3 regions of the Mesorhizobium kowhaii genome follow, and region 1 is predicted to be linked to each of the others. Evidence: predicted binding sites of a transcription regulator. Region 1 holds the regulator's gene; each other region holds the start of a gene.
The links. Region 1 encodes PhoB, which activates phosphate uptake and scavenging genes when phosphate is short. Its sites were predicted from a motif close to TGTCATNNANCTGTCAT; they were not measured.
Positions count from the first base shown of each region.

Region 2: ACFFNA_RS16180 (acid phosphatase) is a predicted target of PhoB. The motif match lies at 5,716-5,732, and genes of this name have one in related genera.
Region 3: ppk2 (polyphosphate kinase 2) is a predicted target of PhoB. The motif match lies at 5,606-5,622, and genes of this name have one in related genera.

Region 1 is NZ_JBHLYT010000046.1:315-10,324, reverse strand. Features, by position in the region: gene ACFFNA_RS25770 (PAS domain-containing protein) at 1-1,705, shown strand, start outside; gene ACFFNA_RS25765 (PstS family phosphate ABC transporter substrate-binding protein) at 2,217-3,245, shown strand; gene pstC (phosphate ABC transporter permease subunit PstC) at 3,360-4,826, shown strand; gene pstA (phosphate ABC transporter permease PstA) at 4,823-6,139, shown strand; gene pstB (phosphate ABC transporter ATP-binding protein PstB) at 6,157-6,981, shown strand; gene phoU (phosphate signaling complex protein PhoU) at 7,021-7,728, shown strand; gene phoB (phosphate regulon transcriptional regulator PhoB) at 7,748-8,437, shown strand; gene ACFFNA_RS25735 (ROK family protein) at 8,605-9,852, opposite strand.
Region 2 is NZ_JBHLYT010000025.1:49,577-59,586, reverse strand. Features, by position in the region: gene ACFFNA_RS16220 (AfsR/SARP family transcriptional regulator) at 1-205, opposite strand, end outside; gene ACFFNA_RS16215 (DUF4242 domain-containing protein) at 431-706, shown strand; gene ACFFNA_RS16210 (hypothetical protein) at 797-1,327, shown strand; gene ACFFNA_RS16205 (YjiS-like domain-containing protein) at 1,391-1,591, shown strand; gene ACFFNA_RS16200 (hypothetical protein) at 1,637-2,125, opposite strand; gene ACFFNA_RS16195 (DUF922 domain-containing Zn-dependent protease) at 2,235-2,831, shown strand; gene ACFFNA_RS16190 (RBBP9/YdeN family alpha/beta hydrolase) at 2,834-3,367, opposite strand; gene ACFFNA_RS16185 (Lrp/AsnC family transcriptional regulator) at 3,475-3,954, shown strand; gene ACFFNA_RS16180 (acid phosphatase) at 3,976-5,514, opposite strand; gene ACFFNA_RS16175 (cytochrome-c peroxidase) at 5,767-6,978, shown strand; gene ACFFNA_RS16170 (Gfo/Idh/MocA family protein) at 7,150-8,208, opposite strand; gene ACFFNA_RS16165 (SDR family oxidoreductase) at 8,321-9,025, opposite strand; gene gcvA (transcriptional regulator GcvA) at 9,152-10,010, shown strand, end outside.
Region 3 is NZ_JBHLYT010000176.1:291,095-301,104, forward strand. Features, by position in the region: gene ACFFNA_RS38370 (DUF423 domain-containing protein) at 16-390, opposite strand; gene ACFFNA_RS38375 (multidrug efflux MFS transporter) at 433-1,689, opposite strand; gene ACFFNA_RS38380 (GntR family transcriptional regulator) at 1,873-2,538, shown strand; gene ACFFNA_RS38385 (DUF982 domain-containing protein) at 2,641-2,901, shown strand; gene ACFFNA_RS38390 (hypothetical protein) at 2,956-3,108, opposite strand; gene ACFFNA_RS38395 (glycosyl transferase family 90) at 3,305-4,276, shown strand; gene ACFFNA_RS38400 (aldo/keto reductase) at 4,421-5,464, opposite strand; gene ppk2 (polyphosphate kinase 2) at 5,729-6,649, shown strand; gene ACFFNA_RS38410 (dihydrofolate reductase family protein) at 6,686-7,330, opposite strand; gene hemB (porphobilinogen synthase) at 7,547-8,578, opposite strand; gene ACFFNA_RS38420 (DUF8605 domain-containing protein) at 8,665-9,495, opposite strand; gene ACFFNA_RS38425 (pyridoxamine 5'-phosphate oxidase family protein) at 9,529-10,010, opposite strand, start outside.

The DNA of each region.
Region 1 (10,010 bases):
GATGCGCGAGGCCGAACTGCGCGAGGCGCGGCAGCGCGCCGTGCTCGCCGACCGCGCCAAGTCGGAATTCCTCGCCAATATGAGCCACGAGATCCGCACGCCGATGAACGGCGTGCTCGGCATGGCCGAACTGCTGGCCAAATCGGACCTTGACCCGAAACAGAAGACGTTCACCGACATCATCGTCAAATCGGGCAACGCGCTGCTCACCATCATCAACGACATCCTCGATTTCTCCAAGATCGACGCCGGTCAGCTGGTACTCGATCCGGCGCCCTTCAACCTTGCCGAGGCGATCGAGGATGTGGCGACGCTGGTGTCCACACGCGCCAAGGAGAAGGATCTCGAACTCATCGTGCGCATCGAGCCTCGGCTCGAGAGCCTGTTTGTCGGCGATGTCGGCCGCATCAGGCAGATCGTCACCAACCTGCTCGGCAACGCGGTTAAATTCACCGATGAAGGCCATGTGCTGGTCGACGTCACCGGCGAAAGGGTTCCGACTGGGACGAAACTGACGATCTCGGTCACCGATACCGGTATCGGTATCCCCGAGGAAAAGCTGAAACTCGTGTTCGAAAAATTCAGCCAGGTCGACACCTCGTCGACGAGGCGACACGAAGGAACCGGCCTCGGCCTTGCCATCACCTCGCGGCTCGTCGAACTGATGGGCGGCGACATCGGTGTCGAGAGCTCCGAGGGCAAGGGCTCGACCTTCTGGTTCACGGTCACGCTGCCGAGGGCCGGTCAGCAGAACGGGCAACGCATCATGCCTGTCGACGTGACCGGCGCGCGCGTGCTGATCGTAGACGACAATGCCGTCAACCGGGCCATCCTGACGGAGCAGATGACATCGTGGACATTCGATTCCTGCGCGGCCGAAAGCGGCGCCGAGGGTCTCAAAGTGCTGATTGCCGCCGCCGCCTATGGCGTGCCGGTCGACTGCGTCGTGCTCGACTATCAGATGCCCGGCATGAGCGGCGCCGAAATGGCGCGGATCGTGCGCAACACCGCTGGCCTTGCCGGCACGCCGATCATCATGCTGACCTCGGTCGACCAGTCGCTCGCCAACACCAGCTATCGCGATCTCGGCATCGATGCCCAGCTGATCAAGCCGGCGCGGTCATCGGTGCTGCTGGAAACGCTGGTTGCCACCATCCAGCGGCATCGCCACAACACGGGCGACGCCCAACCGCTGGCAGCCGACATCCCTCTGGGCAAGGTTGTGCGGCCACAGCCGTCGGAACAACGGGCGCTGCTACAGCCGCCTTCGGTTCGCCCCCGGCCACCCGCGACCGCCGGCGGCGACAGGCTGGATATCCTGGTGGCCGAGGACAATGAGGTGAACCAGATGGTGTTCACCCAGATTCTCGGCGAGACCGGTTATGGTTTCGAGATCGTCGGCAATGGCCGCAAGGCGCTCGACGCCTTCGGCCGGCTCAATCCGTGCATGATCCTGATGGATGTCTCGATGCCGGAGATGAACGGGCTCGAAGCCACCGCCGCCATTCGCCGGCTGGAGGAAGAGACCGGCACGCATGTGCCGATCGTCGGCGTCACCGCGCATGCGCTGAAGGGCGATCGCGAACGCTGCCTGGAGGCCGGCATGGACGACTACCTGCCCAAGCCGATCAGTCCAAGGGCCCTGCTCGAGAAGGTCGAGCGCTGGGTCGGCGCCAGCCGCCAGGCTCAGCGCAACGCCGGGTAAAGGCCGGCGTAGCACCCGGCATGCCCAGGGGAACTCGGCGGCGATTCGCGCCCCCCGCTGAGGCAAGACTATGGCGCGATCGCACCATACCCAAGGCGGCGCCCAGCCGAGACAATGGCCACATTCGAATTCCGCTCTTCCAGTTACGGGCGGGAGCAGCGACCGCCGGCATGAGACAGCGTCAACCTACCCCAACGGACCTGTTTTCGGCGATGGCCCGGCCACGACATCTGGCCGAGAGCAACGCACTCCCGTCCGGATTTTCTTTGCCGAGGCGTCGATTGCGAAACCGCAGGTCGCTCTCGGTCTGAACCGGCGCAAGTGCCTGATTCCGGGCACAAAGACAGGCTCCGCCGCAAGCGCCGGCCGGCCGGCATTTTCCCCACCCCGATGACGCGTTACCGGGCTGACATGAAACTGTCATGCGACTGTAATAATCGAGGGCTATTGGCCTCAGCGGGCGCTGAAGGAACGGCGCCGAGAGACCATCTTCCGAACAGGAGCAGGCCACATGAAGAAATTCCTCCTTACGGCGTCGGCCGCGGCGCTTGCGCTCGCCGCGTCGTCCGGCTTCGCCGCCGCGCGCGACCAGATCCAGGTCGCCGGGTCGTCGACCGTGCTACCCTATGCCAAGATCGTCGCGGAGCAGTTCGGCGAAGCCTTCACCAACTTCAAGACCCCGGTGGTCGAGTCCGGCGGCAGCGGCGCCGGCATCAAGGAATTCTGCAAGGGCGTCGGCGAAGACACGATCGATATCGCCAACTCCTCGCGCCCGATCAAAAAGGACGAAATCAAGTCCTGCGCCGACGCTGGCGTCAAGGAAATCCAGGAAGTTCGCATTGGCTATGACGGCATCGTCTTCGCCACCGACATCAAGGGTCCGGACTGGGCGCTGGTTCCCGCCGACATCTACAAGGCGCTCGCCGCCAAGCTCGTCGTCGACGGCAAGCTGGTCGACAATCCGAACACCAAGTGGAGCCAGGTCAATCCGAAGCTGCCCGACTGGGATATCGCTGCCTACATTCCCGGCGAAAAGCATGGCACGCGCGAAGTGTTCGAGACCAAGCTTCTCGACGCCGGCTGCGACAAGGCTGCCATCAAGGCCACCGGCGTCGCCGACGACAAGGAAGTCGGCAAGACCTGCATTGCGATCCGCAAGGACGGCAAGGCCATCGACATCGACGGCGACTACACCGAGACGCTCGCCCGCATCGACTCGAACAAGACCGGCGTCGGCGTGTTCGGCCTCGCCTTCTACGAGAACAATGCCGACAAGCTGAAGGTCGCTACCGTGGAAGGCATCACGCCTTCGACCGAGACGATCGCCAGCGGCAAGTATCCCGTGTCGCGCCCGCTGTTCTTCTATGTGAAGAAGGCGCATCTCGGCGTCGTCCCCGGTCTCAAGGAATATGTCGAGTTTTTCCTTGACGACCAGATGGTAGGCCCGGAAAGCCCGCTCGCCGAATACGGCCTCGTCGCGGCCCCGGACGCCGAACGTCAGGCCCAGCGCGACGCTTTCGCCGCCGGAAAGTCGATGTAACCAATCTACAAAACCAGGGCGCCGGCCGAAGCCGGCGTCCTGGTTTTGCCGCCTGCCGCTGGCGGGTGGCGATTTGAGCATCCTTTGCTCTAGAGTTTCCCCTGGGGTGGGTCCATGTCGTCCATGCTCGTACTGGCCATTGTCGTCGCCATCGGCCTGGTTGCATTCCTGATAGGTCGGCAGCGTGCCGCAGCGCAGGACAACGGCACGGTGAAGCCGCATTCGCGCGCCCACTATCACGGCTGGTGGGCCTTCCTGCTCGCCGTCCTGCCTGCCCTTTTGCTGCTTGCCGTCTGGACCATCGGCTCGTCCTTCTATCTCGACCGGCACATTCACGCTGCCTTGCCTGAGCGCACCGCTGACAGCAAGGTTGCCAGCGAAGCGCTGGACGTCAGCCTGGTAAAGAGCCTCGCCAAAGGCCTGCATCAGCTCGATGCGAACACGCTGGCGGCGCTGCCCGCGACCTTCGCCGAGCTGCAGCCGCTGCTCGCAGCCAAGGGCGTGGCGCTGGCAACGGATTCGCAAGACTACATGATCCCGATCGCCGTCGAAGCGAACGCCGTGCAGAGCCGGCTTGGCAGGATCGGCGCTGTCCTTGCATTCGCCCTGTCGATCGCCGGCGCTTTCTATGCGCTCAGGCAAATCGCACCGCGTGCAAGGGCGCGCAACAATGTCGAGAGGCTGATGCTGTGGGGGCTGCTCGCTGCGTCGACCATCGCCATCCTGACCACGGTTGGTATCGTGCTTTCGATGCTGTTCCAGACGATCCAGTTCTTCGAGAGCGTCTCGCCGATGAGCTTCTTCTTTGGCACGGTCTGGGATCCGCGCTTCGCCGCCGCCGGCTCGGGCGGCAGCCAGGGCCAGTTCGGCCTGATCCCGCTTCTCGCCGGTACCCTCTACATCGCCCTGATTGCATTGCTGGTCGCGGTGCCGGTCGGCCTGATGTCGGCGGTCTACATGGCCGAATATGCATCGCCCAGGGTGAGATCGGTGGTCAAGCCGGCGCTTGAACTGCTGGCCGGCATACCGACCATCGTCTACGGCATCTTCGCCGTCGTCACGCTGGGGCCGTTCCTGCGCGACCTCTCCGCCGCGCTCACCGGCGGCTCGCCGTTCATCCAGGGCCAGAGCATCTTCACCGCCGGCCTGGTCATGGGCGTCATGCTGATCCCGGTCGTGTCCTCGCTGTCCGACGACATCATCACCGCGGTGCCGCGCGCTATGCGCGACGGCTCGCTCGGCCTTGGCGCGACGCGTTCGGAGACGATCAAGCGGGTGATCCTACCGGCGGCGCTCCCGGGCATCGTCGGCGCCATCCTGCTGACCGCCTCGCGCGCCATCGGCGAAACGATGATCGTCGTGCTGGCCGCCGGTGTCGCCGCCAATCTCACCATCAATCCGTTTGAGGCGATGACGACCATCACCGTCAAGATCGTCAACCAGCTCACCGGCGATCTCGAGTTCAATTCGCCGCAAACCCTGGTCGCCTTCGCGCTCGGCCTCACGCTGTTCGCCCTGACGCTGGTGATGAACATCGTCGCGCTCTACATCGTGCGCAAGTACCGGGAGCAGTACGAATGACCGACATCCCCATGAATACGATGGTCCGGGTCGCCGCTCATCCGCGCCGCGACATCGGCCTGAAGGCCCGCTATGCCGCCGAACGCCGCTTCCGCATCTACGGCATGCTGGCGATTTCCGTCGGCCTTGCGTTCCTGGCCATCATGCTCATCACCATCGTCACGAAGGGTTACACGGCCTTCTGGCAGACGACGGTGTCGCTGCCGATCAGCTTTGACGAGAAGGTGATCGATCCGTCCAACAAGCGCGCCACCGATCCGACCGTGCTGATCAAGGCAAACTATCCAAAGCTCGCCGAAAAGGCGCTGATCGCCAAGCTCGGCATCAATCCCGACGACAAGCCGTCGACCCTGAAGCTCAAGGGCTTCCTGTCCGAAGGTGCCCGCGTCCAGCTGCGCAACATCGTCGCCGCCGATCCGTCGGTCATCGGCACGACGCGCGACGTCAACATCCTTGCCGCCGCCAATCTCGACTCCGCCTTCAAGGGCCAGATCGACCTTGGCGTCGAGGAAGCGCGCCGCAAGGTCTCCGACCAGCAGATCGCCTGGATGAACAAGCTCAGGGCGGACGGTGCGATGGCCGAGCATTTCAACACCGGCCTGTTCTCCTACGGCGCTTCAAGCCGTCCGGAAACCTCGGGCATGGGCGTGGCGATCATCGGCTCGTTCTACATGATGGTGATCGTTCTGCTGCTGGCGCTGCCGATCGGTGTCGCCGCCTCCATCTATCTGGAGGAATTCGCCAAGAAGAACCGCTTCACCGACCTGATCGAGGTCAACATCAACAATCTGGCGGCGGTGCCGTCGATCGTCTTCGGCCTGCTCGGCCTCGCCGTGTTCATCAATTTCCTCGGCATGCCGCGCTCTGCTGCGTTCGTCGGTGGCCTGGTGCTGACGCTGATGACGCTGCCGACGATCATCATCGCGACACGCGCCGCGCTTGCCGCGGTGCCGCCGTCGATCCGCGCCGCAGCGCTCGGCCTCGGCGCGTCCAAGATGCAGATGGTGTTCCAGCATATCCTGCCGCTAGCCGCCCCCGGCATTCTCACCGGCACCATCATCGGCCTGGCGCGTGCGCTGGGCGAAACCGCGCCGCTGCTGCTCATCGGCATGGTCGCCTTCGTTGCCGACTATCCAAAGACGCCCTTCGACCCGGCGACCGCGCTGCCGGTGCAGATCTACATGTGGGCCAACGAGGCCGAACGTGCCTTCGTCGAGCGCATGTCGGGCGCCATCATCATCCTGCTGGTCTTCCTCATGGCCATGAACATCACAGCGATCGTGCTTCGGCGTCGGTTCGAGCGTCGCTGGTAGAAAAAAAGGCATCTGGTATGAACATCATGACCGAACAGTCTCTTGAAAACGCAGTGGGCGACAAAATGAACGCCAAGTCGAACGAAGTGATCAAGATGCGCGGCGACAAAGTCGGCGTGTTCTACGGCGACAAGCAGGCGCTGTTCGACGTCAATCTCGACGTTCGCCTCAATCAGGTGACAGCGCTGATCGGCCCTTCGGGCTGCGGGAAGTCCACCTTCCTGCGCTGCCTCAACCGTATGAACGACACCATCGACTCGGCACGGGTGACCGGCAAGATCACGCTGGACGAAGAGGATATCTACGACAAGAACATTGACGTCGTCGAACTCAGGGCGCGCGTCGGCATGGTGTTCCAGAAGCCCAATCCGTTCCCGAAGTCGATCTATGAGAACGTTGCCTATGGCCCACGTATCCACGGGCTGGCCAAGCGAAAGGCCGACATGGATCAGATCGTCGAACAGAGCCTGAAGAAGGCGGCGATCTGGAACGAGGTCAAGGATCGCCTGCAAGAACCCGGCACCGGCCTCTCCGGCGGCCAGCAGCAACGTCTATGCATCGCGCGCGCCATCGCCGTATCGCCAGAGGTGATCCTTATGGACGAGCCCTGCTCGGCGCTCGATCCGATCGCCACCGCGCGCGTCGAGGAGCTGATCGACGAGCTGCGCCAGAACTACACGATTGTCATCGTCACCCATTCGATGCAGCAAGCGGCGCGCGTGTCGCAGCGCACGGCGATGTTCCATCTCGGCTATCTGGTCGAGGAGGGCGCCACCGACAAGATGTTCACCAACCCCGACGACAAGCGCACTCAAGACTATATCACCGGCCGGTTCGGCTGAGTGGTCCGGCGTTGAATTTTCAGGCACGAGGACTGGATCATGGGTGAACATACCGTCGCATCTTTCGATGAGGATCTGGAGCAGATCAGCCAGCTGATCCGCGACATGGGCGATTTGGCCCGCTCGATGGTCAGCGGCTCGACGCGCGCCTTGCTCAATTCGGACAACGCCCTGGCGCAGCGCGTCGTTTCCGACGACACCATCATGGATGCGCGCCAGCGCGAGCTGGACGACCGCGCCATCACGCTGATCGCCAAGCGCCAGCCGATGGCCAACGACCTGCGCGCCGTCGTCGGTTCGATCCGCATGGCCGGTGATCTCGAACGCATCGGTGATCTTGCCAAGAACATCGCCAAGCGCGTCGGCACCCTCGGCCTCAGCGTCACGCCGCGCGACCTGTCGCACTCCATCGACGCAATGGCGCAGCTGGTGCTGATCCAGGTGCAGGGCGTCATCGAGGAATATGCGGCGCGCGACGCCGAGGCCCTGGCGAAACTGCGCGCCGACGATGAGCGCATCGACGTGAAATACACCTCCGTGTTCCGCGAACTCCTTACCTACATGATGGAAGACCCGCGCAACATCACCGCTTGCACGCATCTTTTGTTCTGCGCCAAGAACCTCGAGCGCATCGGCGATCACGTCACCAACATCGCTGAAAATGCGTATTATGTTTTGACCGGCACGCAGCTGCCCGCCAATCGTCCGAAGCAGGACGAGACGGCAATGTCCGCGCCAGCGGCATGACGACAGGGGTGACCAGTCGATGATCGCGCCACGCATCATGGTGGTGGAGGACGAGGAGCCGCTAGGTGTGCTGCTCCGCTACAATCTGGAGTCCGAGGGTTACCAGGTCGAGGTGGTGACGCGCGGCGACGAGGCCGAGATCCGGCTGCAGGAGAACGTCCCCGACCTTCTGGTGCTCGACTGGATGGTGCCGGCGGTTTCCGGCATCGAACTCTGCCGCCGGCTAAGGATGCGTCCCGAGACCGAGCGTCTGCCGATCATCATGCTGACCGCGCGTGGCGAGGAAAGCGATCGTGTGCGCGGCCTCTCGACCGGCGCCGACGACTATCTGGTCAAGCCGTTCTCGACGCCGGAGTTCATGGCCAGGATCAAGGCGCTGCTGCGCCGCGCCAAGCCGGAAGTGCTGTCCAGCGTGCTCAAGGTCGGCGATATCGTGCTCGATCGTGAATCGCACCGGGTCTATCGCAAGAAGAGCGAGATCCGGCTCGGGCCGACCGAATTTCGCCTGCTCGAGTTCATGATGCGCCATCCCGGCCGCGTGTTTTCGCGCAGCCAGCTGCTCGACAATGTCTGGGGCGAGACGATCTACATCGATGAGCGCACGGTCGACGTGCATGTCGGCCGGCTGCGCAAGGCGGTCAACAACGGCCGCATGCCCGATGTCATCCGCACCATCCGCGGTGCTGGATACGCAATCAGGGAAGATTAGGGATGCGCTGATATTCAGGTGATGCCGGCCTGCGAACGGCGTCTTCCTGTGCTTCCGGTACTCACGTACTGGAATGTACGCTCCGTTCCGGTTCTCGGAATCCACCATTCTCGGCGCGGCCTGACCTGAATCTCAGCACATCCCAAGTCCGCGTTCTTCGGGCAAATTCAAGCCACGTTCTTGCCGCCGAGGCCGGATCTTGTCTGCGTGCCGGGCGCGAAAATCTCCTGGTCGACGAAGGTCAGCGCCCGCATGGCGCAGCCTTCGCGGATCAGTGGCAGTTCGTTCGGTTCGGTGTCGAAAGAAATCGATTTCGAATGCTGGCCGCCTGCGGTCTGGGCAATCGCCTCGCGCAATGCCGGCTCGATCAGGTCGAAGGCGGCGGCGCTGACACCGACCATGGCGACCGGCGCCGGATCGATCAACGCGAACAGGCTGCCGAGACCGTAGCCGAGCGCTTCGCCGGCCTTGCGGTAGGCCTCGCGCTCGGGTCCGTCTCTTTCGCGGGCCGCGGTTGCCAGCGCGCGCATGTCAGCGTCACTGACATCGGCCACTGGTTCTGCGTCCTCACTCATCTGCCTTGCGTTGCGCCAGATGGCGTAGTTGCCGGCATAGGCCTCGACGCAGCCGCGCCGTCCGCAGCGGCACAGCGCGCCGTTCGGCCGATGGATCATGTGGCCGAACTCGCCGCCCGAGGAATGGGTGCCGGTGAACAGCTCGCCCTTCAGCACCAGGCCCATGCCGATGCCGTGCGACAGCAGGATGGCGATGAAGTCGTCGCGGTAGCGCTGGGGATCGCGCCAGCGCAGCGCTATCGCCATCATGTTGCAGTCGTTTTCCATGGTGGCGGGGATGCCGAATTCGTCTTCGAGTATGTCGGCGAAGGCGATATCGGTGTGCGGCGTGATCGGCGACCACAGCATGGCGCGGGCACGCGTGTCGGTGATGCCCTGGATCGCCAGCGCGATGCGGGCGACACTGCGGACGTCGAGGTCGGGGTCTTCGAGACGGCGCCGCACGATGGCGACGCATTCACCGACCAGCGCGTCGCGCGGCATGGTCAGCGTGTCCAGCCGGCGCTGTTCCTCGGCGATCACCTGGCCGGCATAGTCGATGACGGCGACCGAGAGGAAGTTCAGCGACAGCACCACGGTCATCACCGCCGCCGCTTCCGGATTGAGGCCGAGGCCGACCTGCGGCCGGCCGCGTTTGAGCGAGCCGGCCTCGCTCGGCTTGCTCTCAGTCAGGATGCCTTCGCCGATGAGGTCGGAGGAGATCGCCGATATGGTCGAATGGCTGAGGCCCGTGGTCGCGGCGATCTCGGTGCGGGACGGCTGTCCGGCGCGGCGCACGGCCGCGATCACCATCGCCCGGTTGCGGCGGCGCAGATCGTCGTGGCGGATTCCGACCGACATGCTTTTTCACATCCTCCCGGCCGCTGTAGCCTTTCGTGCCCCCCGAAGGCCATCAGCGATGGGCCAAATTCTGGCAGAAGCCTGCCATCCTGTCATTATTTATTCCGGAGCTCGAAAAAAATTCAGAGAGACATCAAAATCCATCAGAATCGATGTTG
Region 2 (10,010 bases), on a different contig from region 1:
CGTCGGCAAAGCGGCCCTCGATCGGGTCACCGTTCAGACAGTCGGCGGTGTTGAGCGCCTTGCGCAGCGAGGCCAGGCACCAACGCAGCGAACCCAGCGGATCGACGGTCTCGGGAAACAGCTCCGCCGCAAGTGTGCGCCGGTCGAGCGGCGCGCGCGCCAGAAGCACGCGGGCCAGCAGCGCCCAGGCCTGATGACCACGCACAGGTTGGCTCCGCCCATTCGCATCGAGAATGGCGGGGTCGCCAAGAAGCCTGATGGTAGCGCCCAATTTTTCCACCATGTGCCTGCCCCATCCTCGCAAATGGCATGCGCCACCACCGTGGGACGAAGCGTGTGACCGTTCTCGCGGCGTTTCCTTGGCGGGCAGCACACCGGGTCGAACGTCGATCGGTTTTATCGGGCCGTCAACCTACAACGGAGACCGACAATGCCAACTTTCATCATCGAACGCGAGATCGCAGGCGCCGACAGGCTGAGTGCCGACGAGCTCAAGGAGATCTCGGCCAAGTCCAACGAGGTCGTGGCCGGCCTCGGCGTACCCTACAAATGGCTCACCTCCTATGTCGCCGGCGACAAGATCTACTGCGTGCACGAGGCCGAAAGCGCCGAGATCATCAAGCGGCATGCCCGCGAGGGCGGCTTTCCCGCCAACAAGGTGACGGAGATCGCCGCCTTCATCGGCCCGCAGACCGCAGGCGCCTAACCAGCCATGGTGGCGGACCACGCGTCCGTCCACGACCGAGGCGCTCGGGCCGATACGGCCGGTGCGCGATAGCAAGCTTATGGAGTTAACATGACAATCTTTCCTTGGACCCGGCGCCTTGCCGCCCTGTCCATGCTGTCCGCCGTCGCGTTGACGGCGGTTCATGCCCATGGGGCCAACACCTCTGTAGCCAGTGACATGAACGTCCTGGCGCAAAAGGTGCGCGCCACCAACGGCCGGTTCGAGAATGTGGCGACGGCCACCGCCGAAGGCTACGCACCGATCCCTTGCGCCAGCGGCATCACCGGTGGGGCCATGGGCATCCACTATGTCAACGCAGCCTACCTGAAGGACGATGCGGTCGATCTCGCCAAGCCGGAAGCGGTGATGTACGAGCCGATGGCAGACGGCATGCTGAAGCTGGTGGCGGTCGAATACATCACCTCGAAGGGTCCGGCCTCACTCGAGGGGCAGCTGTTCAACTTCAACAGCGCGCCCAATCGCTATGGCCTCGGGGCCTTTTACGAGCTGCATGTCTGGGCGTGGAAGAAGAACCCGACCGGCACCTTCGCCGACATGAACCCCACCGTATCCTGCGATGCGATGAGGATGGGCGACTGACGCCTCGTCAGGGTTTGCCGGCGCGACGCCGGCAAGCCCTTCGCGCTGAATTCCGAGGAAACCATGACCGAAATTGAAAGCGTCCCGAGGAACGCCCGACAATGGCGCTTGCCCTCGACCCTGCTGGCACGCCTGGCGCGCCGCTGGCGCCACCGTCGCGACCGACGCCATCTGGAGGCGATGCCCGACTTCATGCTCAAGGACATCGGCATCAGCCGGTCCGATATCGATTATGTCGCGACGCATGGCGAGACCACGCGGTAGACGCCGCATCACACTGGCGTTGGCGGTGTTGCAAAGGCCCGCGCCTCAATCCCCATCCGCTGGCGCGGCCTTGCCGCACTGCGCCAGCACCTTGCCTATTGCCCCGCTCGAGCCCTTCAGCGGAAAGCTGGTCTGGCCGTATTTGGCCGCACCGACGCTGACATCGCCTTTCCCGCGCAGCAGATCCAGCAGCGGATCGGCCCGGGCCAGGTTCACCACGAAGTAGTTGTACATGGCTTCGAGCTGCAGCGTCTTGGTCACCGTCTTGCCGTCGGCCTTGAAATCGAAGGCGCCGCTGATGCCGGGCTCCAGCTGCTGGCCGGTGGCGCCGAGGTCGTAGCTCAGCACCGGCGTGTCGAAACAGGTCAGCATCAGATGCGCATCACCTTTCGGCCCGCCGCAGACCGAGGCGGTCAGCACGCTGCCACCCTCGTCTTCCTCCATCTTGGCGCTCCAGCCGCTGCACGACGCGGCAAACGCCGGCTGCGCGGCCTGCAAGACCGCCACCACACCCGCGACGATGAGATATCTCATGACTTCCCCCTCAGACATTTGCGGCCGCACCCGTCGGCATTCTATAGGAAAAGCCATCCGGTGGCATCGCCCGTTGCGGCGTCCTGTCCTGATTGTGCGGAGAGCGGTGTTGAGAGCCTGTGTTCGTCTGTGCCTTTTGCTGGCCGCCCTGCTTGCCTCGCCGCTCGCCGCCCATGCCGACTGGAAGCCGGTCGAGAAGGTCGAGACCTACGCCATCTCGGGCCAGTCCGGGCCGGAACTCTACCGCTCGATCGGCGAGAACGGTCCGAAGCTCGGCGTTGCCCGCGCCATCGCCCACACCAATTTCAAGCTGACCTGGACCAGGGACTATCAGGCGCGAGCCGGAGCCTGCGTGCTGGTCTCGGCACGGCCGAAGCTCATCATCACCTACACCTTGCCAAGCCCCTCAGCGCCGCTGCCGCCAGCCGTCGAGAAAAACTGGGAGGTTTTCATCGCCGGCGTCAGCGCCCACGAAAAAGTGCATGGCGCTGATATCATCGACATGGTGCGCAAGATCGAGACAGCGACCGTCGGCCTCAGCGTCGCCGGCGACCCCAAATGCAGCAAGATCCGCAGCGAGATGACGAAGCGCCTGTCCGAACTGTCACAGGCGCAGCGGCAAGCGAGCCGCGATTTCGACCGCGTCGAACTCGGCCAGGGCGGCAATCTGCAAAAACTCATCCTTGCCTTGGTGAATGGCGGCTGACGCTAGCTTTCAGAAACGAGACCGTCGAGAAGCGCAAAACCTTGCGGCCAGTCGCCCATGCCACTCTCGGCATTGATGTGACCGAACGGGCCGATGATGCCAAGGCCGCTGCCCCAATGCTTCGCCCTCGCCTCTGCATAGTCCGGCGCGCCATAGGGATCGTTGGTGCTGGTCACCACCAGCGAGGCAAAGCGCAGCCGGCCCTCGGGAATTTTGGCAAAGGCCATGCCGTAGGTCGGGAAGACGGCCGCTGTCGGATCGGGAACGCCGACCAGCAAGGCCGCCTTGACCGGGCGCCGCGAGATCTTCTGCCAATGTGCCACCAGCAGGCAGGACAGGCTGTGCGCGACCAGCACCGGCGGTTCGGGCGCCTCGATCACGGCAGCCTCCAGCGCCGCCAGCCAGTCGGTCAAATCGGGCAGGTCCCAGCTCGATGGCTGGAACCGCCGCATCGCCGGGTTGGCGCTTTCCCAGCGCGTTTGCCAGTGCGCCGGACCCGAACCGCCGCTGCCGGGCAGGATGATGAAATGCGTCATGTTGCCTTGCTCCTATCAGTCAGGAGAGCATGGTGGCGTCTTGTCACCACCCCGAGAATGGGAAATCATCGGAAAAGTCGCGGCATTTCCGATGGATTCAAAGTGGCATGAAAAACAGCGATGAGCGCGCGCCGCTCGACCCGACCGACATCGCCATTGTCGAAGCCATGCAGGAGAACGGCCGCATCGGCATGTCCGAGCTTGGCCGCCGGGTCGGCCTGTCGCAACCGGCGACCTCCGAGCGGGTGAAACGGCTGGAGGAGCGCGGCGTCATTGCCGGCTACACCGCTGTCATCGATCCGGCCGCCCTTGGCCTCGGCATGATGGCGATCATCCGGGTGCGCACCACGCATGAGCACATCCGCCCCTGCCTGAAGCAATTCGCCGAGATGCCGCAGATCACGGAGGTGCACCGACTGACCGGCGAGGATTGCTTCATCCTGAAAGTGGTCGTCCCCTCGCCGGCGCAGCTTGAAACCATCGTCGACGCCGTGGCCCGCCACGGCGCGGTCACGACGGCGCTGGTGCTGCGCAGCGAGACGCCGAAGCCGATCGGCCGCGACCTGATCCGGAGATCAGGCAGTTAGAGCAATATACGTTCCCCTGCCCTAGCGGCCGAGATCGAGCGCAGCACTCAGGTCGCCCATCGGCGGCTGGTCGTTGTTGCGCAGCGCCTTGTCGCGGGCGACGATGCCGGACAGCACCGGCAAATCGTAGCGGGCGGTGATGAAGCGCAGGATCGACGTCGTGTCGTATTGCGTGTGGTCGACCGTGCCCATCTTCGCATAGGGCGAGATGATGAAGGCCGGGATGCGGTTGCCCGGCCCCCAGCGGTCGGCCTTCGGCGGCGCGACATGGTCCCAGAAGCCGCCATTCTCGTCATAGGTGACGACCACCAGCATATGGCTCCACTGCGGGCTCTTCTCCAGATGCGAGACGAGATCGGCGAGATGCTGGTCGCCGCTCGCCACATCGGCATAGCCGCCATGCTCGTTGAGATTGCCTTGCGGCTTGTAGAAACTCACCGCCGGCAGCTTGCCGTCGTCGATCGCCTTGATGAATTCAGCGCCATCCAGGCCGCCGTCCTTGAGGTGTTCGGTTCGCGCGGCCGTGCCGGGCGCGTAAGCGGCGAAGTAGTTGAACGGCTGGTGATGGAACTGGAAGTTGGGCACCGGCGTCGCGTTCTTGCCGTCGAGCGTGGCCTGCCAGGCGCCGGCATACCAGGCCCAGCTGACACCCTTCAGCGACAACAGGTCGCCGATGGTGATGTCGTGCTGCGGCGGCAGCGTGGTCGGCTGCGCCGGATCGGCAAGTGCCTTGTCGCCGCCTTCGGCCGGCTTGTTGGCGCTCGGCTCGTAAGGTGGCTGCATGGTGTTGACGGCGTAGAAGTCGGGCGTGATGGCACCGTCATTGACGAATTTCGGCGCGCCGCCGAGTGCCGAGGCCGGCGAGTTGTCGGCAACCTTCAGCGTCGTGCCGTCGGCTTCGACGACCGCGATCTGCCCCTTCACCGGGCTGGTGTCGGCGTGCGGATAGACCGGCGCGCAGGCGCAGGCGAGCATGATATGGTTGAGGAAGGAGCCGCCGAAGGCGCCCTGGAAGAAATTGTCGGCGAGCACATACTTCTTCGCCACCGCCCACATCGGCAGCACCGAGCCGTCATAATGGCCCATCACTAGGCCGCCGGAATCGGCCCAGGCGACGAACTTGTCGTTCCGGCCAGCATCGATCTGCATCTGCTCCTGGTAGAAGCGATGCCAGAGGTCGCGCGTGATGACGGAGGTCTTCTCGTTGAAGCCGCTGGCGTCGTCGATGGCGAAGCTGGCATTGCTGAGATGCGCCGACTGCGCCTCGGTCACCGGCGGCGTCACGCCCTTGGCGGTCAGGCCGCCCCAGGCCGGCGGCAATTCGGTCAGCGGCTTGCCGTCGCGGTCGAGCTGGTGCACCTGGTCGGCCGAAACGTTGGCCAGGCCGTTGGCGCCGGGGAAGCCGCCATAGAGATTATCGAAGCTGCGGTTCTCGGCATAGATGACGACGACGGTGTCGATCTTGTCGTAGCCGGGCGGGGCAGCGATGGCTGTAACCGGAATCGAGGCCAGCGCCGTGCCGGCCAAGCAAAGCGAGGTAAAAAGCGTGAGCCGCGTCATGGGAAGTCCTCATGGCTAGGGTGATGGCTAGAGGGGCAATATATGGCTGGGGCGACGAGCCATGGCTGCAGACGCTAGGTCGGCGCCTTGTCACCTTTGTGACATTTGCCGTCCATCCGAACACGGTTGCGTGAGCGGGTGGGCTGGTCATCAATCCGTTGCAGTGCGGACCTAATTCCGGAACAAACCGGACTGAACCTTATGACGGCAAGACGACGGAAAGGCCTGATGATCGCGACCGCCGCGGCATCGATGTTTGGCCTTGCCATGACCCTGTCGGCAACCCTTGTTCATGCCGGAAGCGGCAGCGTCCATCCCGGGCCGATGTCGCGCGCGGATGCTTTCGCGCGGGCGCAGGCGCTGACGGCGCTTGGCCGCAAAATGTTCTTCGACCCGTCGCTGTCTGCTTCGGGCAAGCAGGCCTGCTCGTCCTGCCATGATCCGCACCATGCGTTCGGCCCGGCCTCGGCGGCACCGGTCGAGATGGGTGGGCCGCATCTCGACCAGCCCGGACTGCGCGCCGTGCCCTCGCTGCGCTACCTGCAGGCGGTGCCGGCCTTCACCGAGCATTTTTACGATTCCGAGGATGAAGGCGACGAGAGCGTCGACAACGGCCCGACCGGCGGCCTGACCTGGGACGGCCGCGCCGACCGCGGCCGCGATCAGGCCAGGATCCCGCTGCTGTCGCCGTTCGAGATGGCCAACAAGGATGCCGCCGCCGTCGCCGCCGGCTTGCGCAAGACCGCCTATGCCGACGAATTCAAGGCCGCCTTCGGCGATGCCGTGTTCGACCACCCGGATGACGCCTTCGACGCCGCTGTCGAGGCGCTGGGCACCTTCGAGCAGAGCGCCGCCGATTTCTATCCCTATTCCAGCCACTACGACGCCTTCCTCGCCGGCAAGGCGACGCTGTCGGCGCAGGAATTGCACGGCCGCGCGCTGTTCGAGGATGAGACCAAGGGCAATTGCGCCTCCTGCCATCTGAGCGAACCCGCCAATGACGGCGAGCCGCCGCAGTTCACCGATTTCGGCTTGATCGCCGTCGCCGTGCCGCGCAACCCGGCCATACCGGCCAATGCCGACCCCGCCTATGTCGATCTCGGCCTGTGCGGACCGCAGCGCACCGACTTCCACGGCCGGTCAGAGTATTGCGGGCTGTTTCGCACGCCGACGCTGCGCAATGTCGCGCTACGGAAAAGCTTCTTCCACAACGGCTATTTCCACACCCTGCGCGACGCGGTCGCCTTCTACGCCAGCCGCGACAGCGATCCCGGCCACTGGTATCCCAAAAACGCCGACGGCACGATCCGGCAAAATGACGATTTGCCAAAGGCTTACTGGGCCAACCTCAACCAGGACCCACCCTTCGGCAAGAAGCCCGGCGACAAGCCAGCGCTGACCGACCCCGAGATCGACGACATCGTCGCCTTCCTGCAAACGCTGACCGATGCGGATCAGCAGTGACAATCGCGTCTTTCCTTCTCCCCTTGTGGGAGAAGGTGGCCTCGCGAAGCGAAGTCGGATGAGGGGTGTTCCAGCTTGGCAATGACGGCGTTCCGTCCAGCACCCCTCAACCGTCTCGGCGCTGCGCGCCGATCCACCTTCTCCCACAAGGGGAGAAGGGAAGATCATCCCTCACTGCGTATCCGCGTGTGCCCTCAGTTCCGCCCGCTTCTCGTCCGACACCACGGCGAGGTCGAGCACCTTCTGCAGGCCGGCGGCGTGGCGGAAGCTGGGCTCGCTCTGCACGCCGCTGGCGACGGCATCGACGAAACGCTGGTAGTTGGTCGCCACCGCACCGGCGTCGAGCTCTTCCCATTTGGCGTTCTCGACATTCGCGCCGACGCAGGCCTTGAGCGCCGAGCCGTCGAGATTGTGCACCACTTCGATGCCGCCCTTGTCGCCATAGATGCGCAGACGCAGTTCGTTGAGATGGCCGGTCGCCCAGCGGCTGGCATGCACCACGCCGAAGGCGCCATTGGAAAAATCCAGCGTCATGGCGAAGCTGTCATTGGCGTCGAGTTCGTAGTCGCCGATGCGGTTGCCGGGCGCCTTGTCGAAGGCGCGCAGCCGGCAGAAGACATGGTCGATGTCGAGAGCGGCACCGTAGCTGGCGAAATCGAGGATGTGGATGCCGACATCGCCAAGCACGCCATTCGAGCCGTGGCCGCGCGACAAGCGCCAGAGCCATTTCGGATCGGTGTGCCAGTCGCCCCAGAATTTCGACACCAGCCAGCTTTGCAGATAGGACGCCTCGACATGCCTGACCGTGCCGATTTCGCCCGCCTGCACCATCTGGCGGGCCTTTTGCAGTGCCGCGACATTGCGATAGGTGAGGTTCACCATATTGACGATGCCGGCAGCCTCGGCGGCATCCGCCATCTCGGTGGCCTTGCCGAAATTTTCGGCCAGCGGCTTCTCGCACAGCACCGGCTTGCCGGCGGCAATCAGCGCCATGGTGGTCGGGTGATGGATGCGGTCCGGCGTGACATTGGCCACCGCGTCGAAGCCGCCCCATGTCAGCGCCTCCTCCAGCGAGGTGAAGCGGTTGTCGATCTTGAAGCCGTCGGCGAATTCGCCGACGCGCGCCGCATCGACATCGACGGCACCGACGATGTCGACACCTTCGATGGCGCTGAAGCGCCGGGCATGTTCCTGCGCCATCCAGCCGGTGCCGAGTATCAAAAGCCGCATTTTTTGCTCCTTGGAAATGTCAGAAGGGGATATCAGAATCCGTCTCTCAGAGGTGCTGCCGGATCACCTTCAGCGCGAGCCCACGAAGGCGGCAGCCTGGCTCATCGCCGCCTCAGATAGCGCGGATGATGCCGCCGTCGACACGGATGTTCTGGCCGGTGATGTAGCCGGCGCCTTCGGAAGCCAGGAAGGCGATGGTCGCGGCGATCTCATCTGAGGTGCCGTAGCGCTGCATCGGCACGCTGTCGCGGCGCTCCTCGGTGGCCGGCAGGCTGTCGATCCAGCCGGGCAGCACGTTGTTCATGCGCACATTGTCTGATGCATAGGTGTTGGCGAAGATCTTTGTGTAGGCGGCAAGCCCGGCGCGGAACACTGCCGAGGTCGGGAACATCGGGCTCGGCTCGACCACCCAGGCGGTCGAGATGTTGATGATGGCGCCGCCCTTCTGCTTGACCATCTGCGGTGCCACGATGCGCACCGGCCGGATGACGTTCAGCAGGTAGACATCCATGCCGGTGTGCCACTGCTCGTCTGATATCTCGAGGATCGGCGCACGCGGCCCATGGCCGCCGCTGTTGACCAGCACGTCGATGCGGCCATAGCGCTCGAGCGTCAGGTCGACGAGGCGCTGCAGATCGTCATTCGACTGGTTGGAGCCGGTGACGCCGAGCCCGCCAAGCTCCTTGGCCAGCGCCTCGCCCTTGCCCGAGGACGACAGGATGGCGACCTTGAAGCCATCCGCCGCCAGGCGATTCGCCGCCGCCGCCCCCATGCCGCTGCCGCCGGCCACGACAACAGCTACTTTTTCTACACTCATTGGATTTCCTCTCGGGTTGGCAGGACTCTGCAAGCAGTGTTTTCAGGCTTCGGGCAGTGATATAGCTGGTTTGCACGGCTGGTTCGAACCAGAATGCCTGAAATCAAGCTGTAGAAAAACTACTGCATGCCCGAAGCGTTCCTGAGCCTGCCGCCGTTGAATGCGCTTCGCGCCTTCGAAGCCTCGGCGCGTCATCTCAACTTCCGCATCGCGGCCGAGGAGTTGAACGTCACGCAAGGGGCGGTGGCCCAGCACATTCGCGGACTGGAGGCCGATCTCGGCGCAAAACTGTTCCAGCGGCTGCCGCGAGGCCTGGCGCTGACCGACGAGGGCCGCGCCTATGTGCCCAACATCCGCCGCGCCTTCGATCTGATCTCCGAGGCGACGCTGCTGTTGCGCCCCGAACCGGCGCGGCTGACGATCAGCGTGACGCCGAGCTTCGCCACCAAATGGCTGATCCCGCGACTGCAGGATTTCGTGGCGCACAATCCGCTGGTCGATCTGCGCATCCTGGCCAGCGAGAGCCTGTCGAGTTTCCAGGCCGATGGCGTCGACATTGCTGTCCGGCAAGGACGCCCGCCCTTCGGCGCCGGCCTGATTGTCGACCTGTTGTTTCCCCAGCAGATCATCGCCGTCTGCAGCCCGGCCCTACTGCCGGCCAGCGCCAGTGAGATCGCGGCGGCTGAAATCCAGCATCATGTGCTGCTGCACGACACGCATAATCTGTGGCCGGAATTCATGGAAAAGGTCGTTGGCCTGAAGCTGACGACCGAACTGAAACGCATGCGTTTCAACCAGACGGGGCTCGCCATTGACGCGGCCATCGCCGGCCAGGGCATAGCGCTGGCCAGCCGCTTTCTGGTCGCGGCCGATCTCGCCGCCGGCCGGCTGGTTCAGCCGGTCAGTGGCGAAATGCGCGGCACTCAGGATTTCTACGTCGTGATGCCGAGAAAACAGCGGCATCCCGAGCCGACGCAAGCGGTGC
Region 3 (10,010 bases), on a different contig from region 1:
TCGGATCCGGTCTGATCAGGAACGCGTGCGCACCCGCGCCGAGCCAGCGATCACCAGCCAGCCGGCGATGAGCAAGGTGCCGCCGATCGGCGCTGACAGCGGGAACAGCCGCGAGCCGAGGAAATCGCGGGCCAGCAGATCGCCGCAGAACAACAGAAGCCCAACCAGCAGGATCAGGCTGCCGATGCGCAGCGTCCGGTTCGTGCCAAGCAATCCGGTCGCGAGGAAAACCGGCGCATGCATGAGCAGGAAGGATGCGGCAGTGCCGACAAAGGCCCCGCCCAGATGCGCCGCCGCGGCCGAAAGCGCCACGCCGGCGGCACCACAGAGGCCGCCGGCCAGGACGAGGATACGGCCGCTGTTGCCGTAAGATTGCTCGGCCGTGCTCATGTCTGGGACTCCGTGACGTTCAAGGCATGCGACCCGATTCGGTCAGGGCTTGCCGGCATTGGCGAGCATGTCCTGCTCGCGGCGCGATTGCGCCAGCCAATTATACACCGCGCCGCCGGCCATCAAGACGGATGTGCCCAGAAACACCGAGCGCATGCCGAAATGGCCACCGGCAAAACCGCCAAGCAAGGGGCCGGCGACCTGTCCGACATACTGGGCGGAGATCGAGAGCCCGAGCACATTGCCGCCGACGCCGTCGGGAACATTGTGGCGGATGACGCTGGTGATGCAAGGCAAGAGCCCGCCCAGCGCCAGGCCCATCAGGAAGCGCAGGCCGATGAGTTGCCAGCTCTGCGTGACGAAGGCCTGCGGGATCAGCAGCAGCGCCGAGACGGCAAGCGCGCCGATGATGACATTCCAATGGCCGATGCGGTCGGCGAGCTTGCCGAGGCGCGAAGCCGACAGGATGGCGCCAAGCGCTGCCGCCGACATGACGACGCCCGAGATCAGCGTGACGCGGCTCTGGTCTTCGATCAGCTGCTGCACATAGACGGTGATGATCGGTTCGATCGACATGGTGGCGAAACTCAACAGCATGCCGGTCGCCAGCATGGCGATAACAGGCCGCTTGTCGGGAATTTGTGCCCAGCCGCCTTTCTGCTTCTGCTTCGATGCGGCGTCTCTCGTTTTCGGTCGGGGATTCTCCTTGATCAGAAACGTGGTCGCCAGGAATGCCAGGAAGATGACGCTGCCGGACAACAGGAAGGTGGCGCGGATGCCGATCAGCGGCGGCAGGGCGCCACCAACCAGCGGGCCGACCAGAGCCCCACCGGTGATGCCGGCCGACAGCAGGCCCAGTGCCCAGCCGGAACGCTCCTTTGGCGTCTGCATGGCGACCAGGATGGTCGATCCCGAGGAATAGCCGCCGGCAAAACCGATCAGCAGCCGCAGCAGCACCAACTGCCATACGGTCTGCACCATACCAGTCAGCGACATGCATATGGCCATGCCGAAGCTGGCGCGAACCAGCATCACCTTGCGGCCGTAACGGTCGCCTAGACGTCCCCAGAGTGGTGCGACCAGTGCCGCCGCGAAGAAGGTCGCGCCATAGGCGATCCCCGACCATTGCACGATCGCCGCGTGGCCTTGGGCGCCGAGCTGCTCGATATAGAGCGGCAGGAACGGCAAAAGCAGTGTCATGGCGACAAGCGTCGAGAACGACCCGGCAAAGCACACGAACAGATTGCGCCGCCAGTGGATGTTGTAGGTGCTGTCGATCGCCGGGGGCGTGTTCTGCATGTCATATGTCCTGTCCGAGCAATGCCGTGTCGGCGGGTTGCTGCGGATACCGTTTTGGGATACCAAGATGGTATCCGTCATGGACGCAAGCGTGGGTGCTGTCAATGCGACCCCTCTCAAACGTGATCGGAAGATGCCGCCAGCAAGCCGATCGCCGGCAATGACCAGAAAACGGAGACGACAATGTCGCAGATGCAGAGCGTCGAAAAACAGCTTCGGCAGATGATCCTGGGCCTTGAGATCGGCCCCGGCGAGAAACTGACCGAGCGCTGGATCGAAAGCCGCTTCGGTGCCTCGCGAACGCCGGTCCGGGCCGCGCTGCTGCGGCTCGAGACCGAGGGCCTGGTCGGCAGGGACGGCCGTGGCTGGACCGTGTCGCCGATCAATCTGGCCGAGCTCGAGCAGGTCGCCGTCTACCGGGAGGCGGTCGAGGTCGCAGCCCTTCGCCTGACATGTGCCTTGGCGGACCGGAGCGCAGTCGATGTCATCGAGGCGATGCTCGACTCCTGCGACACCGACACGCCGCGCGAGGAATGGCATCGTATCGGCATGGATTTTCACATCGAGCTGGCGCGCCTGTCAGGCAATGAATTCCTGTTCCGCGCGGTCCGCGATGCCATGACGCGTCTGTCGCGGGCCCGCTGGCTGGAGGTTCGCGACGAGGCGGCCCTTGCTCGTGCCTGGGCCGAACATCGCGCCATTCTGGAAGCGGCACGCCGTGGCGATGCCGATGAGGCCGCGCGCCTGCTTTCGACCCACATCGTCGGCAGCCGCGACCGGCTGGTGACGTCGCTGGCCAACGATCGGCGTGGTCTTCGCGCCAGAGGCTTTGCTGTCATCGCTGCTTAAGGCTCTGTGCAGGGCAAGGTACGCGCTGCGCAAAAGGCGGCGTCCGGGCGCGCCGTGCACTTTCGGCCTCGCTTCACGGGCACTGATGGCGTAAGAGCGGCGATGGAAAACAACCGCTTTGAAACACCCGTGACCGTCAAGTCAGTCGCGGCGGGAAGCACTCAGCTTTTGCGTACGGCTCGTGAGGCTTCCGATTACCTGCTCAACAGCTGGCCCGGCAAGCGCAGCCCCAAGCATCGCGCGGCCCTGCAGGCCTGTCACGATGCGCTGGCCGGCGACAAGCCGGCGATGAACGCCAGGCGCGCCTTCATTGCTGCAGCGCGCGAAGTGGACGTCTTTGTCAGCGACAAGGCCCCGGCCTGATCCAAGGCGACAATCTGGAATGAGGCACGGCCCGCATGCGCGGGCCTTTTGCCGTCACTTTGCCGTTTCGGTTTCGGTTTCAGTCTCGTCTTCGGGCTTCGAACGCTCGCGCGCGGCAACTTTGGCCGCCAGCTTTTCAGCCTTCTTGGCCGCCTTCTGGCGGTCGCGTTCCTTGCGTTCGTGATCGTAGTTTGGTGGTCGCGCCATATCGGCTCCTTTTCACTGCCTTGCGGCTCTGACCCTGCCTAGGAGCATTAGCCGTCAAACACAACAGCTGAAGCGATCGTGCCCGGCCGTTGGCGTCGATGATGGTCCGGGGCTTGCAAGATGCACGGCACAATGGTGTAGGGGACCGGGGCGCCAACGCATCGTGAGCTGCGCGTTTGTTTTGATCAAGTGAACTATGGCCACCATACAGCGAACGACGGCAAGGGTTTTCTATTATGCGCGAAACGTCGCGCGCGATATCGCGCCGCAGGCGCTGTTCCGCCGGCGGCTGGCGGGTCGCCTCGAAAAATCCCTGCTTGCGGACGGTTTGGTTCGCCAGCGGTTGAACTACTACAACAAGCTGCAGGACGCATTTTCGCCCAGCCCGGCGGCAGTGCGTATCGACAATCTGCCCTTCGTACCGAGCATGTACTATTACGACCTCAAGGAGATTGCCCGGTATTTCGACCCCAAATTGCTCATCGACCTGCAATTCGGCGATGTTGTCGACGTGCCGGAGGTGCCGTCGCTCGTCAAGAATCGGCCGATCCATGCCGACAACAGCAATGCGATCATTCTGAAATTCAACAAGTTCCGGCACTTCCACATGCCTGCCGACGCAACCGCGTTCGCCGACAAGCTCCCGGCCATGGTCTGGCGCGGCGATCTCAACAATCCGATACGGACAAGATTTCTGGATGCCGTGCGCGATCTGCCGTTTTGCGACGCCGGCTCACACAAGTCATACGCGCCGGCCGAGTACAGCAAGCCATTTCTCAGCATCAGCCAGCAGCAGCGTTATCGATACATCGTCTCGCTCGAAGGCAATGACGTGGCGACCAATCTCAAATGGATCATGAATTCGAATTCGCTCTGCCTGATGCTGCCGCCGACATACGAGACATGGTTCGGGGAGAAGCAACTCGAGGCCAACGTCCACTATGTACCGCTCGACCCGGATTTCGCCGACCTTGCCGAAAAGGTGCGCTATTTCGAACAGCACCCGGCAGCGGCGGAACGCATCATTGCTGCGGCGAATGCCTATTGCCGGACATTCGCCAACGAGAAGGCCGAGCAGGCGATCTCCCTGCTCGTGCTCTACAAATACTTTGTGCTCAGCGGCCAGATCGAGCCTGATCCCGAGGTCTGGGGCTATATCGCGGGCTGATGCATGTCGCTCAAAAGTGGCCCCGGTTTTGAGACTACGACATGCATAAACAAAAGACTTAAAGTGCGTCGCATGATTCCGTTTCGAGGCGACGCGCTTTAAGTGCCCGGCGGGCATCGTCCGCCGGGCCATCGAAACCTGTGCTCACACGCCGCTGCGATCGAGAACCAGATCGGCGGCGCCGAAGCGGTCCTTTGCCGTCAGTTGCTGGTGCCAGTAGGGATAGAGCAAAGGCGGCCGGCTGACCGCGTCGAGGCGGTCACGCTCCTCGCTGGTGAGCGCCAGGCTTGCCGCCGCGATGTTGTCCCGAAACTGCGTTTCGGTCCTGCCGCCGATCACCAGCGAACTGACCGCCGGCCGGCCGAGCAGCCAGGCCAGCGCCACCTGCGCTGCCGACACGCCGCGCTGCGTGCCGATCTCGACAAGGACGTCCACGATCCGCCAGAGCCGGTCCTCGTCGCGGATCGGCGGTTCGGACCAGCCGGCGAGCTGGCGGGCGGTCGGGCTGTCGCGGCGGTATTTGCCGGAGAGCAATCCGCCGGCAAGCGGGCTCCAGACCAGCACGCCCAACCCCTGATCGACCGAAATCGGCAGCAATTCATACTCCGCCTCGCGCGCTTCCAACGTGTAGTGGATCTGCTGGGTGACAAAGCGCGGCTGGTGATGGCTGTCGCTGATGCCCAGCGCCTTCATCACCTGCCAGCCGGAATAGTTGGAGCAGCCGACATAGCGGACCTTGCCCTGGGCAACCAGCGTATCAAGCGCGGCGATGGTTTCCTCGAGCGGTGTCGTGCCATCCCATTCGTGCAGGAAGTAGATGTCGATGACGTCGGTCTTCAGCCGCTTCAGGCTTTTCTCGCATTCGCGGATCAGGTGATAGCGCGACAGGCCTTCATCGTTGGGACCGTTGCCGATCCGCATCCGCGCCTTGGAGGCGATCAGCACGTCGCCCTTGCGCTTGCCGCCGAGCGCTTCGCCGATGATCTCTTCCGAGATGCCGTTCGAATAGACATTGGCGGTGTCGATGACGTTGATGCCGGCATCGATGCAAAGGTCGATCATCCGGCGCGCCTCGTCGAGGTCGGTTTTGCCGACAGCCGAAAACGCGCCGGCACCGCCGAAGGTCATGGTGCCCATGGTCAGTGTCGAAACTTTCAAGCCGGAACGGCCGAGGGTGCGGTATTCCATGTCAGTCCTCGCGATTGCATTGGGGGAGGGGGCTTTGGGGAAAGATATTTGTAGGACAATTTAGACCGCTTGTCGCCATGCCACGACGATGGATCGATCATGCCTCGCGGAATTTGCAGTGGCGGCAGTCTCGCTCCAGTCTGCAATAAAACCGTCATTGCCGGTCTATATTGAAGTCGGCTCAGGTGTTGCCACTCCGGGACGCAGGCCAGGGGTTTGGGCGCCGGACGTGGATGGACAGGGCTTGCAAGCGGAGCAACTGATATGACCGAGCTAAGACAGAATTCTCCCGCCAAGGACTGGCTTGAAGCCGAGCTCGCCGACACGCTCGACGAGGACTATGAGCTCGAAATGTCGGAGCCGGCACTGTCGATGGAGATCGCCAAGATCTACAAGAACTCGCATCCGCCATCGATCGATCGCATGCAGTATTTTCGCGACCTGATCACCTTGCAGTCCGAATTGATCAAGCTGCAATCCTGGGTCGCCTATCACAAGAAGAAGCTGGTGGTGATCTTCGAGGGCCGCGACTCCGCCGGCAAGGGCGGCGTCATCAAGCGCATCACCCAGCGGCTCAATCCGCGCATCTGCCGTGTCGTCGCCCTTCCGGCGCCGACCGAGCGCGAGAAGTCGCAATGGTATTTCCAGCGCTATGTGCCGCATCTGCCGGCCGGCGGCGAGATCGTGCTGTTCGACCGCTCCTGGTACAACCGCTCCGGCGTTGAACGGGTGATGGGTTTTGCCGAGCCCGATCAGGTCGAAGAATTCTTCCGCGACGTGCCGGAGTTCGAGCGGATGCTGGTCCGCTCGGGCGTCACCGTGGTCAAATACTGGTTCTCGATCACCGACGAGGAGCAGCAGATGCGCTTCCTGATGCGCATCCACGATCCGATGAAGCAGTGGAAACTGTCGCCGATGGACCTGCAGTCGCGCGTGCGCTGGGAACAGTACACCAAAGCCAAGGAAGAGACCTTCGCCCGCACCAACATTCCGGAGGCGCCCTGGTTCATCGTCGAGGGCAACGACAAGAAGCGGGCGCGGCTAAACTGCATCGACCATCTGCTCAAGCAGATGCCGTATGAAGAGGTGCCGCACGAGGAGATCACGCTGCCCGAGCGCGTCTTCAATCCCGAGTACGAACGCCAGACGCTGCCGCGCGAACTCTACGTGCCGGAGAAGTACTGAGCGTCTTTACCCTCCCGCTTGTGGAGAGGGTGAGACCTACGCCCGCTTGATGACCACGTGGGTGGCGAGCGGCGTGGCAACCTGCTCGCTGCAGAGGTAACCGAGCCTGGGCATGTCCAGGCCGGCAAAAAGGTTCTCGCCGGCGCCAAGCAGCACCGGCGCGATGGCCAGATGCATCTCGTCGATCAGTTTCTCCTGGAGATATTGCCGGATGGTGGCGACGCCACCACCGACCCGCACGTCCTTGCCATCAGCCGCTGCTTTCGCTTGTTCAAGCGCCGAATGGATGCCGTCGGTGACGAAGTGGAAGGTCGTGCCGCCTTCCATTGTGAAGGATGCCCGCTTGTGGTGGGTCAGCACGAAAACCGGCACATGGTAGGGCGGGTTGTCGCCCCACCAGCCCTTCCAGCTATCATCCGGCCATTCGTCCCGGATCGGCCCGAACATGTTGCGGCCGAGGATCCAGGCGCCGAGATTCTCCATGCTGCGCGCCGCAAAATCCTCGTCAGTGCCGGTCGCGCCGCCTTCCTCTCCGAACATCTTGCGGAAGGTGCGGGTGCTGAAAGCCCATTTGTGCAGGGCTTCCCCGCCGACACCAAGCGGATTTTGCAGATCCTGATCGGGACCAGCGCCATAGCCGTCGAGCGACAGGCTGAAAGCATTGACTCGAAGTTTGGACATGAGAGCCTCCTCGATAATAAGTTGTAATTTGCAAGCAGTTGTTTCGTAGCAAACTGATTGCGAATTGCAAGCGGTTTTTTAAGCGCAAACAAGTCAGGGGATTGGTCAAACGACCCTCGCGCTCTGCTCCTTGGTCGGGAAGCTGGAAACTGTCATGGATATCCCAGGAGACCGCCGGCACTGTTCGCCGCGATCGGCCATCGGCGGGAAAAGAAGTTATCCCTTCAGCATCGCCGCCACTTCGGGCGCAAAATAGGTCAGGATGCCGTCGCAGCCGGCGCGCTTGAAGGCGAGCAAGGATTCCAGCATCGCTTTCTCGCCATCGATCCAGCCATTGGCGCTTGCGGCCTTGATCATCGAATACTCGCCCGACACCTGGTAGGCGAAGGTCGGCATCTGGAATTCATCCTTCAGCCGCCGGATGATGTCGAGATAGGGCAGGCCGGGCTTGACCATCAGCATGTCGGCGCCCTCGGCGATGTCCTGTTCGGCCTCGCGCACCGCCTCGTCGGAATTGGCGTGGTCGATGTAATAGGTCTTCTTGTCGCCCTTGAGCAGGCCGGCGGTGCCGACCGCCTCGCGGTAAGGGCCGTAGAAGGCCGAGGCGAACTTGGTCGCATAGGACATGATCGCAACGTCCTGGAAGCCATTGGCGTCGAGCGCGTCGCGGATGGCGCCGATGCGGCCGTCCATCATGTCGGACGGCGCGATGATGTCGGCGCCGGCCGCCGCCTGGATGACGGCCGCAGCGGTCACCTGTTCCACCGTCTCGTCATTGACGATGATGCCGTCGCGCAGGATGCCGTCATGGCCGTGGCTGGTGAACGGGTCGAGCGCGGCATCGGTGATGATGCCGATCTCCGGCACCGCGTCCTTTATCGCCCGGGTGGCGCGGTTGATGACATTGTCGGGGTCGAGGATGTGCGAGCCGGTCTGGTCGCGCAGTGAGATGTCGACATTGGGGAAGGTGGCGAGTGCCGGAATGCCGAGCTTTGCCGCCCGTTCGGCCTCCTTGACGGCGAGATCGATCGACAGGCGGAAGACGCCCGGCATGGCGGCGATCGGCTCGCGCACATTTTTGCCGTCGACGACGAAGATCGGCCAGATCAGGTCGTCGACCGAAAGCCGGTTCTCCTGCACGAGACGGCGCGACCAGTCGGCCTTGCGCATGCGGCGCAAGCGGCGGCTGCCGGTGATGTCGTCGACGCTGCGCGCGCCGGCTGGCTTTGTCGGGGTGAATTTGTTCATCGCCAAAACTCCGGGTCGGTGGCTTTTACCACGAGCCCTTGCCGCTGACCAATGCGACACGTTTGTGCCAGCGATTCGGTCGAGGTCTATTCGGGTTGCCCGTTGCCCGACAGGATCTGCGCTGCGCCCTTAATAGCGATGCGGAAAGCCTCGTCGAAGGAAACGCCGCGCACCTGCCAGGTGTAGGTCTTGCCGGCCATTGCCAGCCGCCAATCGGCGATCCAGCCGAACTCCTTGTCGCTCCACACGATGCTGCCGGAAAGCGCCTGATCGGCGCCGGCCTTTTTCGCAACCGTATCCAGCTTCGCCATGCTGGCGTCGCGCAGGGTCCTGTCGTCCAGCCCGGCTTGCGACAGCAGCGCTGCCGTGGGGAAGGCCACCTGCATGGCCAGCGGCGAGGCGGCATTGCCGAACGATTCGCGCATCAATTCGCCGCGCTTGTCATCGGCATCGAGCGCGAAATGCCGGATGCCTTGCTCGGTTGCCAAAAACACCGCCAGCCGCGGTCGCTTAGTCAGCCAGGGCTTACTGCCGAGCGAAGCCAGCACCGGGTCGATCGTCGCCGGCGTGTATTGGCAATAAAGGTCGTGCGGCCGGTCGTGCGTGCCCTGTTCGTCATGGACCGGAATGCCTTCCATGCAGTCGCGATAGCGGAAACCGGTGACAAAGCTGCCGGCCTTGTCGCGCAACGCTGTCATCTCGGGTTTCGCCAGCAGGCGCTGATCGCCGGAAACCCTGACCAGAACCGCATCGAGGCAGATCTTGAAGCCGGCCTGGCGGTTCGGCTCGCCCTGGCCGGTGACGATAGTCTGTGATTGGTAGAGATCCTCGACATTAGCTGCCCTGGCCGGACCATTGGCGGCGTAGAGGGCCAGCAGGCCCCCCACAACAAGGGCAAGGCGCAAAAACCGAGGCATGGCTCACCGTCCGCTTCGAAACCCGTCGTCGACTTATGGCGGCCATGCGAAGTCAGGGCCGGTTCTGAAGAACGATACGTTGTTGGTGAAAATGCTGACAGGGGCAAGCCTGATCATGCGCCCGTCAGGATGTTCGATCTGGGCCACGTTGTCGATGAACCATTCATTCCAGCTTGCTTCGGGTCCGAGATATTTGTCAAGGAGCCGATTGAAGCGGTCTGGCGACATCGGTTCGATGGTGGCGGCGCCGCGCAGCCCGAGATGCAGCAGGATGCCGGCATTGTTGTCGAAGTGGACAATTTCCACCGCGCAGCGCGGGTCTCTCTGGAGATGCTTTACCGCGCTTCCATCCGATGACCCGAGAAGCCAGATCGCACCGTCCTCCCAGATGAACCATACCGGCGCGTTGCGCGGCGCGCCATCCGTGCCGACGGTCGCCAAATTAGCCATCAGCGGGCGACATAGAACATCGTCCGGGTCGAACGTTCGCGACATCGCCAAATTGTCTCTCGATA